DNA from 2 places in the Pseudomonas sp. TMB3-21 genome. Region 2 is predicted to be linked to the other one. Evidence: predicted binding sites of a transcription regulator. Region 2 holds the regulator's gene; the other holds the start of a gene.
What was found. Region 2 encodes FliA, which starts transcription of late flagellar genes. Its sites were predicted from a motif close to CTAAAGTTTNNNNNNNNNNNGCCGNTAA; they were not measured.
Positions count from the first base shown of each region.

Region 1: ACYZTS_RS18975 (methyl-accepting chemotaxis protein) is a predicted target of FliA. The motif match lies at 2,661-2,688, and genes of this name have one in related genera.

Region 1 covers NZ_CM142718.1:4,130,190-4,134,401, forward strand. Annotated here, with positions in the region: gene ACYZTS_RS18965 (AAA family ATPase) at 1-185, opposite strand, end outside; gene pnuC (nicotinamide riboside transporter PnuC) at 182-745, opposite strand; gene ACYZTS_RS18975 (methyl-accepting chemotaxis protein) at 899-2,533, opposite strand; gene ACYZTS_RS18980 (undecaprenyl-diphosphate phosphatase) at 2,821-3,651, shown strand; gene ACYZTS_RS18985 (DUF1294 domain-containing protein) at 3,648-4,064, shown strand; gene ACYZTS_RS18990 (MmcQ/YjbR family DNA-binding protein) at 4,061-4,212, opposite strand, start outside.
Region 2 covers NZ_CM142718.1:5,512,386-5,516,597, forward strand. Annotated here, with positions in the region: gene ACYZTS_RS25235 (chemotaxis protein CheA) at 1-654, opposite strand, end outside; gene ACYZTS_RS25240 (protein phosphatase CheZ) at 701-1,489, opposite strand; gene ACYZTS_RS25245 (chemotaxis response regulator CheY) at 1,512-1,883, opposite strand; gene fliA (RNA polymerase sigma factor FliA) at 2,050-2,790, opposite strand; gene fleN (flagellar synthesis regulator FleN) at 2,787-3,617, opposite strand; gene flhF (flagellar biosynthesis protein FlhF) at 3,734-4,212, opposite strand, start outside.

The DNA.
Region 1 (4,212 bases), 1.4 Mb from region 2:
TCCTCCCATGCAAGCTGGCCGCGAGCGATGGCGGGTATGTCGGCCAGCGTCGTCTCGCGGGGATTTTGCTCGATGAACCAACGCACGTATTCATCGACCAGCAGGCCGCCGAACTGCGCCTGCAATTCTGCCGCCAGCCAGCTTTTACCGCTGGATTCGGGGCCGGTCAGCACCAGGACTTTCATGTGCGCAAGACCGGATCGGCACGCCACTCGCGCCAGCCTTGCACCGCCAGCAGAGTGAACAGCCCGTAGAGCGCAGCAGTCAGGTACAGCCCTTTATAGACAAACAGGCCGACGAAAATCACATCGACGACAATCCACAGCGGCCAGCACTGCACGCGCTTTTGCGCCATCCATAATTGTGCGACCAGGCTGAAACCGGTCAGCGCTGCATCCAGCCACGGCTGCGCAGCGTCCGTCCAATGGGCCATCGCGGCGCCGAGCAACAGGCTGCCGATGGCTCCGATGGTCAGGCTGAACACCACGGCTTGCCTGCCAAGACGACTGACCTGCCGGCCTTGATGCGCGTCGCCCGCCCGCGTCCACTGCCACCAGCCATAGAGCTGCAAACCCGCGTAAATCACTTGCAGCAGCATGTCCGAATAGAGCTTTACTTCAAAAAAAATCCAGCTGTAGAGCAGCACCATGACCAGCCCGACAGGCCAGCACCACGGGTTCTGTTTGACGGTCAGCCAGACGGCAATGACACCGAGGGCGGCGGCAAACAGTTCAAGCCCGGACATGGAGTTTCCTTGGGGAAGTCGCGAAGGGTGGCGATTGTAACGGCAGGCGCAGGCAAAGGAGAACCTCCAGGACCGACACCAGCCTCGTAGCAGCTGCCGAGCCTGCGCAGCCGGACGCAGCCTCGGCAGTTGCTACAAGATCATGCCGCGCGGTTAAACGCGGAACTGCCTGAGCAACCCGTTCAGTTGTTCGCTCAGTTCCTTGAGCCGCACGCTGGCCACGCTCGATTGCTCCGCCGCCATTGCGGTGCTGTGGGACAAACCGGCCGCTTGGGTGACGTTCTGGTTGATGTCCTCAACCACTTGAGCCTGTTGCAAGGTCGCGCTGGCAATCGACGCGTTCAACCCGTTAAGATTGCGCAGTGCCTGGCCGATCGCATTCAGGCTCGCACCGGCAAGGCCAGCCTGTTCGATGGTCAGTTGCGAGGCGCGGCTGCTGTCTCCGATCACCTTCACCGCCGCTTCCGAATGATTTTGCAGACGCTCGATCATCGACTGAATCTCGGCCGTCGACTTCTGCGTGCGCTGCGCCAGCAACCGGACTTCATCGGCTACAACGGCAAATCCGCGTCCCTGCTCGCCGGCTCGGGCCGCCTCGATCGCGGCGTTGAGCGCCAGCAGGTTGGTCTGTTCAGCGATGGAGCGAATCACTTCCAGAACGCTGCCGATCTGCGTGCTTTCGGCTGCCAGGGTGCGAATCACTTCCACGGCCTGATTGATCGTCGAAGACAATTTGTCGATCTGCTGCAGGCTCCCGTCAATGTTGACCTGACCCTGCTGCGCCTGCGACTCGGCATCGCGCATTTCACTCGCCGCGTGCTCGGCGTTTTTTGCCACGTCCTGCACGCCGTAGGTCACCTCGTTGATCGCCGTGGCCACCAGCTCCATTTGCTGCGATTGCTGTTGGCTGCGCTCTTGCGCCTGGGCCGCATCGTTACCCAGATCACTGGAGGACTGGCCGAGTGCGCTGGCGGAGATTTGCAGCTCGCCGATCACCAGGCGCAGCTTGGCGGTGAACGCATTGAAATGCTGCGCCAGTTGCGTCACTTCATCGTGGCCATGGGTGTCGAGGGTGCGAGTCAGGTCGCTTTCCCCACTGGCAATGTTGGCCATCGCGCTCACGGTTTCCTGAAGAGGGCGAACGATGCTGCGGGCAATCAGAATCACCAGCAGCGCCATGATCGTGGCAATCACCAGCCCAACGAATGTAGCCTTCCACACTTGGGAGGCGAATTCGGCTTGCATGTCATCGATATACACGCCCGAACCAATGATCCAGCCCCAGGGTTCGAACAGTTTCACGTAGGAGGTTTTTTCCACCGGTGCGTCGGCACCCGGTTTTGGCCAGCGGTAATCGACAATGCCGGCGCCTTTGCTCTTGGCCACCGCGACCATTTCATTGAACAGCGCAAAGCCGTCGGGATCGCGGATCGCCGCGAGGTTCTGCCCATCGAGTTTCGGGTTGGCCGGGTGCATGACCATGACCGGCGTGAGATCGTTGATCCAGAAGTAATCGGTTTGGTCGTAGCGCAGGCCGCGTACGGCGGTCAGCGCCTGCTTTTGCGCAGCGTCGCGGGTCAGGGTGCCGGCGGTTTCCAGGCCATGGAAATACGTCAGAATGCCGCTGGCCGTCTGCACCACGTGTTGGGTTTTTTCCACCTTGGCGTCATAAAGATCCTCATGAATCTGCTTGAGCATCAGCACGCCCAAGGTCAAAAGCATCACTACCGCCACAATCAGAATGAGCCACAAACGGCGGCTGATCGACATGGTTCGCAAGCTGTTCATACCGCTGTCACTCCTGTTTCTTGTTCTGGTCATAAATGATCGCCAGCATCCCTGCACGCTTTGCTCTCCGGACGTGTCCGACGCAAGTCTTATAACGTGGCAGCGTTAATCAGGCTTGTCTGATAGGATTTCGGCCCCGCGCGGGAAAACCTGAATCCAGAACGAACTTCAGCCGATGCTTTTCGGCTTCGCCTGGCTGCAGCGCGCGGGGCAGACACGTTGACCGCAGTGAACGTTTTAAAATTATTATCGGGGCATGCCGCAGCGCATCGCCTCCTGGGGGATTGATGGACCTTTGGACCGCCGTGCAGGCATTGATACTTGGGGTTGTAGAAGGGCTGACGGAGTTTTTGCCGATTTCCAGTACCGGGCACCAGATTATTGTCGCGGACTTGCTCGACTTCGGCGGAGAACGCGCCATTGCGTTCAACATCATTATCCAGCTGGGCGCCATTCTGGCGGTGGTCTGGGAGTTCCGCCGCAAGATACTCGATGTGGTCACCGGCCTGCCTACTCAGCCCGGGGCCCGACGCTTCACCGCCAACCTGTTGATCGCCTTCATGCCCGCCGTGGTTCTGGGCGTGCTGTTCTCCGATCTCATTCATGAATACCTGTTCAACCCGATTACCGTTGCAGCGGCGTTGGTGGTTGGCGGGATCGTGATGTTGTGGGCCGAGCAGCGTCAGCATGAGGTGCACGCTGAAACAGTCGATGAGATTACCTGGCAGGACGCGCTGAAAGTCGGCTTCGCTCAGTGCCTGGCGATGATTCCCGGCACCTCGCGCTCCGGCTCGACGATCATCGGCGGTTTGCTGTTCGGCTTGTCGCGCAAAACCGCCACCGAGTTCTCGTTCTTTCTGGCGATGCCGACCATGGTCGCTGCGGCGGTTTATTCGGGCTACAAATACCGCGACCTGTTCGTGCCGGCAGATTTTCCGGTGTTCGCCATCGGTTTTGTCACCGCGTTCATCTTCGCGATGATCGCCGTGCGCGGCTTGCTCAAGTTCATCGCCAGCCACAGCTATGCCGCGTTCGCCTGGTACCGGATCGCGTTTGGGCTGGTGATTCTGGCGACGTGGCAGTTCGGTTGGGTCGACTGGACCGCCGTCCAGCCATGAATAACGCCAGCGCGCGCAATCCTGCCAAGGGTGGTATCCAGAACCCACGGCTGAAGCTGCTGGTGTTCGCGATCGTGTGCGCGCTGCCGTTGTCGGGTTCAGTGACGATGTGGCTGCGCGGGATTTCGCTGGTGCCCCTCGCGGCTTACGGCATCGTCAGCCTGCTGGCGTTCTTCCTGTATTGGGGCGACAAACGCAAGGCGCGCACTGATCGCTGGCGTACGCCGGAAAACGTTCTGCACGCTGTCGAGTTTGCCGGTGGCTGGCCGGGCGCGTTGCTGGCCCAGCAAGTGTTTCGGCACAAAACCCGCAAGGTCTCGTTCCAAATACTGTTCTGGGCCATCGTGCTGCTGCATCAGGTGTTCTGGATAGATCAGCTGTTTCTCGGCGCTAATCTGCTGGCACTGTTCTAGAGCAGCAGGCCGACCTGGGTGCGCTTCGGTAATCTGCTCACCACCAACTGATGTGAACGTTGAAGCAAGTCTTTCAGTTCTGCGGCGCCCAGCGGGTAGGGCGTCTGCATGATAATCCACTGCGCCCTCGCCAGATAAGGCGCCGGGT
Region 2 (4,212 bases):
GACAGTGACCGCATCAATGGCGAACTGACCTTTGCCATGCAACTGATCGAGCAACGATTCGAATTCGTCGTCGGTGATTTCGTCGCTCGCCGCGCTACCGCTAGCAGCAGGAGCAGGAGCAGATGCCGGCGCCTCAGCCTGTGCCTTGACGGCATTCAGTGAGTCCAGCAGTTGTTCGAATTCATTGTCTGTGATGTCGCCCGAATCGCTTTCGGCGACCGGTTCTGTAACCACCTCAGCAGCAGGAGCGACTTCATCCGCGCTCTGCGGTTCTGCCAGACGTGCCAGCGCCGCCAGCAATTCAGGGGTCGCGGCCGTGACCGGGCTGCGTTCGCGGACTTCGGTAAACATCGCGTTTACTGCGTCCAGTGCTTCGAGAACCACGTCCATCAGTTCCGAGTCGACGCGACGCTCACCCTTGCGCAGGATGTCGAAGACGTTCTCGGCGATGTGACAGCACTCCACCAGCTCATTGAGCTGGAGGAAGCCGGCGCCTCCTTTTACAGTGTGAAAACCGCGAAAAATTGCATTGAGCAGATCCGCATCATCCGGTCGGCTTTCCAGCTCGACCAACTGTTCGGACAGCTGCTCTAGAATCTCGCCGGCCTCAACCAGGAAATCCTGAAGGATCTCTTCATCGGCGCCGAAGCTCATTAAGGGGGTGCTCCTACAGGTCTAAAAACCTAAAAAACCTAAAATTCTAAAACCCTAGGCTGGATAGCAAATCGTCCACATCGTCCTGACCGGACACAACGTCTTCTCTTTTATCGGCATGAATCTGCGGACCTTCACCCTGAGAGAGATGTTTTTGCGGATCTTTTTCTTGAAGCATCGCATCACGGTCATGTTCGATGCCCGCGAAGCGGTCCACCTGACTGGCCATGAGCACGAGCTTGAGCAAATTGCTTTCAACTTCGGTGACCAGCTGGGTCACACGCTTGATCACTTGGCCGGTGAGGTCCTGATAATCCTGAGCAAGCAGGATGTCGTTGAGGTTGCTCGCTACCACGCGATTGTCAGCGCTGCTGCGTGTCAGGAAACCGTCGACTCGCCGGGCCAGTTCGCGGAACTCTTCAGCCCCGACCTCTCGACGCATGAACCGTCCCCAATCCGCGCTCAGCGCCTGCGCTTCTTCGCTCAGGCCGTTGACCAGTGGCGTGGCGTTTTCAACCAGGTCCATGGTGCGGTTGGCGGCGGCCTCGGTCAGCTTGACCACATAACCCAGACGCTCGGTGGCGTCTGTTATCTGGGACACTTCCTCGGCTTGCGGCATGTGCGGGTCAATCTGGAAATTGACGATCGCGCTGTGCAGCTCGCGTGTGAGTTTGCCCACTTCCTGATACAGGCCGCGGTCACGGGTCTGATTGAGCTCATGGATCAATTGCACCGCGTCGCCGAACCTGCCTTTTTCAAGGCTTTCGACCAGCTCGACCGCGTGTTTTTTCAGGGTCGATTCAAAATTACCCTGTGAAGATTCGTTGTTGTCCATAGCTCCCCCGTGGCGCCGTCTCTCAGCCAATGCGTTCGAAAATCTTCTCGATCTTGTCTTTCAACGCCTGGGCCGTGAAGGGCTTGACCACATAGCCGTTAACACCGGCCTGGGCCGCTTCGATGATCTGCTCGCGCTTGGCTTCAGCGGTCACCATCAGCACCGGCAGGTGCTTGAGCTTTTCATCGGCGCGCACGTGGCGCAGCAGGTCGATACCGGTCATGCCAGGCATGTTCCAGTCTGTTACCAGAAAGTCGATGCTGCCGCTGTTGAGAACCGGAATGGCGGTGGTGCCATCGTCAGCCTCGACCGTGTTGGTGAACCCAAGGTCACGCAACAGGTTTTTTATGATCCGCCGCATCGTTGAGAAGTCATCAACGATGAGGATTTTCATGTTCTTGTCCAATTCGACCTCCAAGCAGTCTTAAACGCGCCCAGCACCTGGGCGCGCCACTTCAATCAATCCGGCAAACACTCGATGACTGTCTGGAGCACAGCAGATCGCGACCGGCGCGGTTAAACACCACACCAGCCACGTTCGCAGTGTCCCCACACTGCCTTCAGCGCGCTCGCCACTCCCCCAAACGCCCCCGCAAACGGGCCGCGCACTGGCTGTGTAACTGGCTGACCCGGGATTCACTGACCCCCAGGACTTCGCCGATTTCCTTGAGATTCAGCTCTTCGTCGTAGTACAGCGCCAACACCAGCCGCTCACGCTCCGGCAAGTTGGCAATGGCATCCGCCAGCGCCGCCTGGAAGCGTTCATCTTCCAGGTCGCGTGACGGCTCCATGTGTGCACTCGCGCCGTCCTCGTGCAACCCTTCGTGTTCGCCGTCCTGCAACAGGTCGTCGAAACTGAATAAACGGCTACCCAGGGTGTCGTTCAAAATCCCGTAGTAATCGTCGAGACTCAATTGGAGTTCGGCCGCAACTTCGTGATCTTTAGCGTCACGACCGGTTTTAGCTTCAATCGAGCGAATTGCGTCGCTGACCATGCGCGTATTGCGGTGGACCGAGCGAGGTGCCCAGTCGCCCTTGCGCACTTCATCGAGCATCGCGCCGCGGATTCGAATGCCCGCGTACGTTTCAAAACTTGCGCCTTTGCTGGCGTCGTATTTGGTCGACACTTCGAGCAGGCCGATCATCCCGGCCTGAATCAGATCTTCTACCTGGACACTGGCTGGCAGACGCGCCAGCAAGTGATAGGCAATGCGCTTGACCAGTGGCGCGTAACGCTCGATCAACTCGTACTGCGCGTCAGGTGCCGACTTCTTGTAAACGTTGTAACCGGTAGCTGTCATAGCACGGGTCCTGCGGTCTGTTGCACGAGGCGCTCGACGAAAAACTCCAGATGCCCACGAGGGTTGGCAGGCAACGGCCAGGTATCGACCTTTTGCGCGATCGCCTTGAAAGCCAGGGAGCATTTGGAACGCGGGAACGCTTCGTAAACGGCGCGCTGTTTTTGCACCGCCTTGCGCACGCTTTCGTCATACGGCACTGCACCGACGTACTGCAAAGCGACGTCGAGGAAGCGGTCTGTGACTTTGGTCAACTTGGCGAAAAGGTTGCGCCCTTCCTGCGGGCTCTGGGCCATGTTGGCCAGGACGCGGAAGCGGTTCATGCCGTAATCGCGGTTCAGCAGTTTGATCAGCGCGTAGGCGTCCGTGATCGAGGTCGGCTCGTCGCACACCACCAGCAACACTTCTTGCGCGGCGCGAACAAAACTGACTACCGAGTCACCAATACCCGCAGCGGTGTCGATGACCAGCACATCGAGATTGTCGCCGATATCGCTGAACGCCTGGATCAGGCCGGCGTGTTGCGCCGGGCTCAGATGAACCATGCTCTGGGTGCCGGACGCGGCAGGGACGATGCGAATTCCGCCAGGCCCTTGCAACAATACGTCGCGCAGTTCACAGCGGCCTTCGATCACGTCGGCCAGAGTACGTTTGGGTGTCAGCCCCAACAGAACGTCGACGTTCGCCAGCCCCAGATCGGCGTCCAGCAGCATGACGCGCCGGCCGAGCTCAGCTAGAGCCAGGGACAAGTTCACTGACACGTTAGTCTTGCCGACGCCACCTTTGCCGCCGGTCACCGCGATCACCTGTACGGGATGCATGCTGCCCATGTTATTTCTTTACCTTGTCTTGCATAGACGGAGGCCACATTACTGGCTGCGCGTTCACAAATGGAACAATGCATGGCAGACCATCGATGTAGGTACGAAAACTGTTCATTATCACCTCAGCCAACCCGCTTGGTCGGACTGTGGTAGAGGTCAGCGAACATGTCAGCCATGGCTTCTTCGCTGGGTTCTTCCTGCATTTGCACGCTGACGGCGCGGCTGACCAGTTGATGACGGCGCGGCAGATGCAAATCATCCGGAATCCGCGGTCCGTCGGTCAGGTACGCCACCGGCAATTCATGACTGATGGCCAGGCTCAACACCTCGCCCAGGCTCGCCGTCTCATCCAGTTTAGTCAGAATGCAGCCAGACAGGCCGCAACGCTTGTAACTGTGATAAGCGGCGGTTAGAACCTGTTTCTGGCTGGTGGTTGCCAGGACCAGATAATTTTTTGATTTGATGCCACGACCGGCCAGGCTTTCGAGTTGCATGCGCAGTGCCGGATCGCTGGCCTGCAGGCCGGCGGTATCGATCAGCACTACACGTTTGCGCAGCAACGGCTCCAGCGCCTGCACCAGCGACTGGCCCGGATCAACGT